One region of the Leifsonia sp. Y878 genome, then DNA from elsewhere that is predicted to be linked to it. Evidence: riboswitches for the same ligand, from Rfam matches in the RefSeq annotation. Region 1 holds a riboswitch; the other holds the start of a gene.
The links. Region 1 has a riboswitch for glycine ahead of gcvT (glycine cleavage system aminomethyltransferase GcvT). Riboswitches for the same ligand answer to the same signal wherever they lie in the genome.
Positions count from the first base shown of each region.

Region 1 (3,399 bases):
GAGGACCTCGTTATGTCCCGCACGCGTTCACAATTCAGCATCGGACGGGCGAGCATTCTCATCGCCGCCGTCGCAATCACTGGCTCGCTCGCCATCGCCGCTCCGGCATCCGCCTCAGGTAAAACCTCAACGGGCGGTGACTTCGGCGTGACTGTCAACGGCCAGTCATACAACCCCGCCGTGGGGAAGTCGGTCGACCTCAAAGACCTCGTGGCCAGCGGCACGATTGCTGTGCGCGGCCGCCACGTGGGCTTTGATATCAATCCGTCGACGTTGGGCGTCTACAACTACACGCTCACCGGTGCCCCTGACGCGCAGCGCATGGTCACCGCGCCCACCGTGATCTTCGCGTCGAAGGTGCCGACGTTGACTCCCGCACAGCTCTCCGGCGCGAGGATCGCCGAGCTCGAGATCAAGGACGACACGCTCACGGTGAAGTTCACCACCTCGCAGGGCAAGTTCAAGATCCAGGCGAAGGACGGTGCGCAGGGCGGTATCTTCCAGATGGAGACTGAATTCGCCGGACCGGTCGAGTTCACCCACACCCTCGGCGCCGGCCTGTTCTACTTCGTGAACAGCTTTACCGGGAAGATCAACTTCGGCTCTGGCGTCGACGCAGTGACCACGGCGCAAGACCCGGCGAACGCCCATCAGATGCTGCTCGGCAAGGACAGCCCGCAGGTGGCGACGAAAACCTTGCAGACCGGCACCGTCACCAAGTGGGTCGTGCAGCCCGGTGGTCGGCTGGGCGGCGTGCTCGGTGAGGACGCGATCGAGCTCTCACAGGGTGCAGTGAACTGCACCAGCCAGTGCCAGGCGCAGAATCAGATCCGTGGTTCGGTCGAGGTGCCACCGAACCCGGTCGACCCCACGCCGATCGGACGCTGACCCGCAGTATCCGGCCACAGCGAGAATCGCCGACCTGTCACACAGGTCGGCGATTCTGGGTGACAGGTCTGCATACACGACGAGTTTCGGGTCGCGGGCTGCCGAGCCGCTAGGCTGTGATCGCACAGGGTTTTCGCGCACTCAGAGAACCGGTTGCACCCATAACTGAACAACTGGCCATCATGGTCGATGCGGGAGAATTCGACGTCGCAAGACGAGCGAACACCGAAGGAGCAATCCTCCCCGACAATCTCTCAGGTACGCGTACCGCATCGAATTGGCCACTCTGAAAAGTAGTTGCGGCACCAACGCGACTCGCCCACGGTGAAAGTCACGCCCCAGCAATGGGTGTGGCGAAGCTCTCAGGCCTGACGACAGAGGGGGAGTTCCCACCGGGTTCAATCGAACCCGCGACTCTCGCCATCCTCGCGGCTGGTGACGACCGGAGAACTCATGACCTCTGCATCAGAAAACCAGACCGACGAGCGGCTCTCGCCCCTGCACGACGCTCACGTCGCCGCCGGCGCCAGCTTCACTGACTTCGCCGGCTGGCAGATGCCGGTGCGCTACACCAGCGACCTCGCAGAGCACCACGCCGTGCGCAGCAATGCCGGCCTGTTCGACCTGTCGCACATGGCAGAGATCCTGGTCGACGGCCCCGACGCCCCAGCCTTCCTCGACTACGCGCTCGCCGGAAAGATCTCGGCCACCGTGTACGGCCAGGCGAAGTACAGCCTGCTCCTGAACGAGGCCGGCGGCATCATCGACGACCTCGTCGTCTACCGCCTCGGCGACACCACCTTCCTCATCGTCGCCAACGCCGGTAACCGTTTCCCCGCCGCTGAAGCGCTCAGCGCCCGTGCAGACGGCTTCGACGTGACCGTCACCGACCAGAGCGACGACATCGCCCTCATCGCCGTGCAGGGTCCCGCCGCCCGCGCCATCCTCGAGGCAACGGCAGGCATCGCCGATCTCGGCATCCCGCTCGACGAACTCAAGTACTACTGGTCAACGGATGCCACCTTCGCCGGCCTCCCACTCCTGGTCGCCCGCACCGGCTACACCGGCGAAGACGGCTTCGAGCTCTATATCCAAGCGGATGCCGCCCGCGCCCTCTGGGACGCCATCGTCGTCGCCGGCGCAGATCACAACCTGGTCCCAGCAGGACTTGCCAGCCGCGACACGCTGCGCCTGGAGGCCGGAATGCCGCTGTACGGCCACGAACTCGGCCTGGACACCTTCCCCGCCCAGGCAGGACTCGGCCGCGTCGTCGCTCTGGCCAAGGAGAACGACTTCGTCGGGCGTGCCGCCAGCGAAGCCGGTCCTGCTGCGGACGCCCGCGTGCTGGTCGGCCTGGTCTCAGAGGGCAAGCGCGCCGGCCGCGCCGACTACCCGGTGTTCGCATCGGCAGACGCAGCAGCCGACGCAGCGGCATCCGCTGAGCCGGTGGGCATCGTCACCAGCGGCGCCCTCTCACCGACCCTCGGACACCCGGTCATGATGGCCTACGTCAGCCCTGACCTGGCCGACGTCGGCACCGAGCTGTTCGTCGACGTGCGCGGAACGCGCATCCCGGCATCCGTCACAAAGCTCCCGTTCTACAAGCGCCAGAAGTAACTCGCTCACTCCCCGCCAGCACACCCCACTACCTCAGAGGACACCATGACTGACACGACAGCACTCCAGTACACCGCAGAGCACGAGTGGCTCCGCATTGGTGCAGAGGCGAAGACCGCGACCGTCGGCATCACCGCCTACGCCGCTGACAAGCTCGGAGACGTCGTCTTCGTCGAGCTGCCGGCCGTCGGATCCAGCGTTGCCAACGGCACCGTCGTCGGCGAGATCGAATCGACGAAGTCGGTCGGCGAACTCTTCGCACCGGTCAACGGCACCGTCGTCGAGATCAACGACGCCGTCGTGGCCAGCCCGGAGCTCGTCAACAGCGACCCGTTCGGCGAAGGCTGGCTCATCAAGGTCAGCTTCACCGAGCTGCCGACGCTGCTGAGCTTCGACGAGTACTCAGCCCTCGTCGGCGAGTAGCGCGCTCAGCACACCGCACTCAGCCACCAGCACCCCTCCCCAAACCAGTTCTACACACCAGGAACGCGCAGGTTTAGTACACACATGTCTCAGGCTTTTGCAGGGCGTCACATCGGTACGGATGCCGCAGCCCAATCACACATGCTCGCCTCACTCGGCTATGACTCTGTCGATGCGCTGGTCGAAGCAGCTATTCCGGCGTCGATCCACGTTGACCAGTTCCGCGTCGACGGCGACAGCACGCTGCCGCCCGCCGCGACTGAGCGTGAGGCCATCACCGAGCTGCGGGAGCTGGCAAACCGCAACACGGTGAAGCGCAGCATGATCGGACTCGGCTACTACGACACGATCACGCCAGCTGTGATCAAGCGCAACGTGCTCGAGAACCCGAGCTGGTACACGGCATACACGCCGTACCAGCCCGAGATCTCGCAGGGCCGCCTCGAGGCACTGATCAACTTCCAGACCATG
Region 1 covers NZ_JBYHFS010000001.1:257,043-260,441, forward strand. The annotation lists gene AC25Y4_RS01185 (hypothetical protein) at 13-888, shown strand; glycine riboswitch at 1,071-1,168, shown strand; glycine riboswitch at 1,169-1,276, shown strand; gene gcvT (glycine cleavage system aminomethyltransferase GcvT) at 1,342-2,505, shown strand; gene gcvH (glycine cleavage system protein GcvH) at 2,551-2,928, shown strand; gene gcvP (aminomethyl-transferring glycine dehydrogenase) at 3,013-3,399, shown strand, end outside.

Region 2 (3,399 bases), on a different contig from region 1:
GCTGGTCCGACGAAGAGGCAGAGTGCAAGGCCGAAGGTCCAGAAGATGATCTGGCCGCCGTCGTGCAGGATGAACACGGCAGATCCGCAGACGATCAATCCGATCAGCGATGCGACGATGACCGGCTTCGGACCGATCTTGTCGTCGAGCAACCCGATCGACACGGTGGCGACACCGGCGACCACGTTCGCGGCGATGGCGAAGATGATGACCTCGCCGGCGGTGAATCCGAAGGTACCTGCGGCCAGGATTCCGCCGAAGGAGAAGACGCCTACCAAGCCGTCACGGAACACCGCACTGGCAATGAGGAAGAAAACCGTCTGCCGACTGGTCTTCCAGAGCGCTGCAATGTCGCGGCCCAGCCGAGCATACGAGGCGAAGAATCCCACCTTGTCGCGGGCGACCTTGGCCGGCGCGTGGTACTCGGGCACGGCGAGCAGCACGGGGAGGGCGAACAATCCGAACCAGACGGCGGCGATGAGCATCGAGACGCGTACCGCCATGCCGTTCTCGTTGGTGACGCCGAACAGGCCGACCTCGGGGTTGATGAAGCCGAAGTACACGATCAGTAGCAGCACGATGCCGCCGAAGTAGCCCATCGACCAGCCGAATCCGCTCACCTTGCCGATGGAGCGCGGGGTGGACACGTTCACGAGCATGGCGTTGTAGTTGACCGACGCGAACTCGAAGAAGACGGTACCGACGGCGAGCAGGAGCAGCCCCAGCCACAGGTAGGAGGGGGAGGGCTCGACGAAGAACATCAGTGCGGTGACGGCAACGACGACATACGTGTTGATGGCCAGCCAGAACTTGCGACGCCCGGAGACATCGGAACGCTGCCCGGTGATGGGTGCGAGGAGCGCAACGATCAGGCCGGCGGCCGCGAGTGTCCAGCCGAGCTGGCTGGAGACGAAGGCCTCGCCGCCGAAGGATTCGCCGGTGAGGTAGACCGTGAAGACGAACGTGGTGACGACCGCGTTGAAGGCCGCTCCGCCCCAGTCCCACAAGCTCCAGGAGAGCACTCTGCCCTTGCGCGCTTTCTGGGCGGCGACCGACTCCACCTGGGCGTTATCCACGCCGATCGTCGCGGCGGCTCCGTCTGGCCTGGTCAGGTGCGACGGCGGAAAGTTGCGGGGCGAATTCGTGGGCTCCGGCTTGGAGTGCTCGTTCATGAGTTCAGGCTACTGGCGAGCGGTGAACAATTGGGGAAGGTGACCCGAACGGGGACCCCCTTGTGGCCTCGGCCTCACCGGCCGCAGCGGAGGGAACTCAGGTATGGTTTTGACAACCCACAATTTCACACGCCAGTCATCCGCTGCGGGAGAGTTCTGCCGGCAGTTTTCGGCAGGCGCCGTAGGAGCAAATCCTCCCCAGGAATCTCTCAGGCCCCTGTACCGCTGCGGTAGGCACCTCTGAAAAGTGGCCAGGCATTCACCCTGACCCACCGACGGTGCAAGCGTCAGCCCAGCCAGGGCCGGCGCGGAAACTCTCAGGTCCGATACAGAGCGGGGAGGACTCAACGATTGCCCGCGCCCTGCGCGGCCTGACCATCGGAGATCCTCGTGACCCCATCCCGTTTCCGCTCCCTCTTCGCATCGAACAGCTCATGGCTGTAGGAGTCTTCGACCTCTTCTCCGTCGGCATCGGGCCCTCGAGTTCGCACACCGTTGGGCCGATGCGGGCAGCCGCCGTGTTCGCCAGCGAGTTGGCCGAGCGCGGTCTCGCCGAGAGCGCAGTAGGACTTCGCGTCGACCTGTACGGGTCCCTCGCCGCCACCGGCCGTGGGCACGGCACCATGACGGCCGTGATGCTCGGCCTCGAAGGTCGCCATCCAGAGCTGATCCTGCCGGAAGAGGTCGAAGCCAGCCTGGTCAGGATCGCGGCCGACGGCGCGCTCGTGCTCGCCGGCATCCGCTCACTGCCGTATGCCGAAAGCGATATGGTGCTGCACCCGCTCACCGTGCTGGCACGCCATACGAACGGCATGAAATTCGAGGTGACGGATGCCGCTGGCGCTGTTGTGCACGCGGCCACCTTCTTCTCTGTTGGCGGCGGGTTCATCGTGCGCGAGGGGGAGGAGCAGACCAAGGCCGAGCAACTGGCTGCGTCGAAGCAGGACCTCCCGCTGCCCTTCCGGACCGCGGCCGAGCTGCTCGCGCACTGCCGGGAGCAGGAGCTGAACTTCAGCGGTGTCATGCTGCAGAACGAACTCGCCAGCCGCACTGAGCCCGAGGTGACGGCCGGGCTGCTGCACATCCGCGACGTGATGGAGGAGTGTAAGAACTCCAGCATCGCGCGCACCGGAACGCTGCCAGGCGGGCTGAATGTGCGCCGCCGCGCGCCGGCCTGGTACCAGCGTCTGCTCGTCGAAGACCCGAACCGCGACCCGAAGTTCTGGCAGGAATGGGTGAACCTCGTGGCGCTCGCCGTGAATGAGGAGAACGCAACGGGCGGCAGGGTGGTCACCGCGCCCACCAACGGAGCAGCCGGCATCATTCCCGCGGTCATGTTCTATGCCACGCACTATGCGCCCGGCATGGATACCGCCAGCCAGGAGGTGAAGGACGCCGCCGTCGTGCGCTTCCTGCTCGCCGCCGGTGCCGTCGGCGTCCTCTATAAGGAGCAGGCGTCGATCTCAGGCGCGGAAGTCGGCTGCCAGGGCGAGGTGGGGTCTGCGTCGTCGATGGCCGCCGCCGGCCTGGCCGAGGTGCTCGGCGGCACGCCAGAGCAGGTGGAGAACGCGGCCGAGATTGCGATGGAGCACAACTTGGGCCTCACCTGCGATCCCATCGGAGGCCTCGTGCAGATCCCGTGCATCGAGCGCAACGCGATCGCGGCCGGGAAGGCCATCAACGCCGCGAAGATGGCGCTCTGGGGAGACGGAACGCACCGGGTGTCACTCGACGAGGTGATCGTGACCATGCGGGAGACCGGCAAGGACATGAGCTCGAAGTACAAGGAGACCGCGCTCGGCGGCCTCGCCGTCAACGTGGTGGAGTGCTAGCTAGCTGGCGTAGGACTCGCGGTTGGAAAGCACCTCATCCATGTGCGTCTCCGCCCACGATTTGAGTCCGCGGATCATCTGGTGCAACGACAGTCCAAGATCTGTCAGTTCGTAGGTGACCGTGACGGGAACCGTCGGTGTCGCGGTGCGGCTGACTAATCCGTCGCGCTCCAGCGACCGGAGCGTCTGGGTGAGCATCTTCGGGCTGACTCCGGCCAGCGTGCGGGACAACTCCGAATAGCGCATCGGCCCGGCCTCGCCGATGCAGTCGGGGCCGCTTCCGAGCGCGGTGAGTATCAGCGTGACCCATTTGTCGGAGATCCGGTCCAGCAGCTTCTGGCTCGGGCAGACGGCCAGGAAGGCGTCGTAGTTCGTCTTGTTCTGCGCCTTTTGTG
Region 2 covers NZ_JBYHFS010000004.1:277,425-280,823, forward strand. The annotation lists gene AC25Y4_RS14620 (MFS transporter) at 1-1,172, opposite strand, end outside; glycine riboswitch at 1,309-1,407, shown strand; gene AC25Y4_RS14625 (L-serine ammonia-lyase) at 1,607-3,004, shown strand; gene AC25Y4_RS14630 (winged helix-turn-helix transcriptional regulator) at 3,005-3,399, opposite strand, start outside.
Region 2: another riboswitch for glycine. It lies ahead of AC25Y4_RS14625 (L-serine ammonia-lyase); the one in region 1 lies ahead of gcvT (glycine cleavage system aminomethyltransferase GcvT).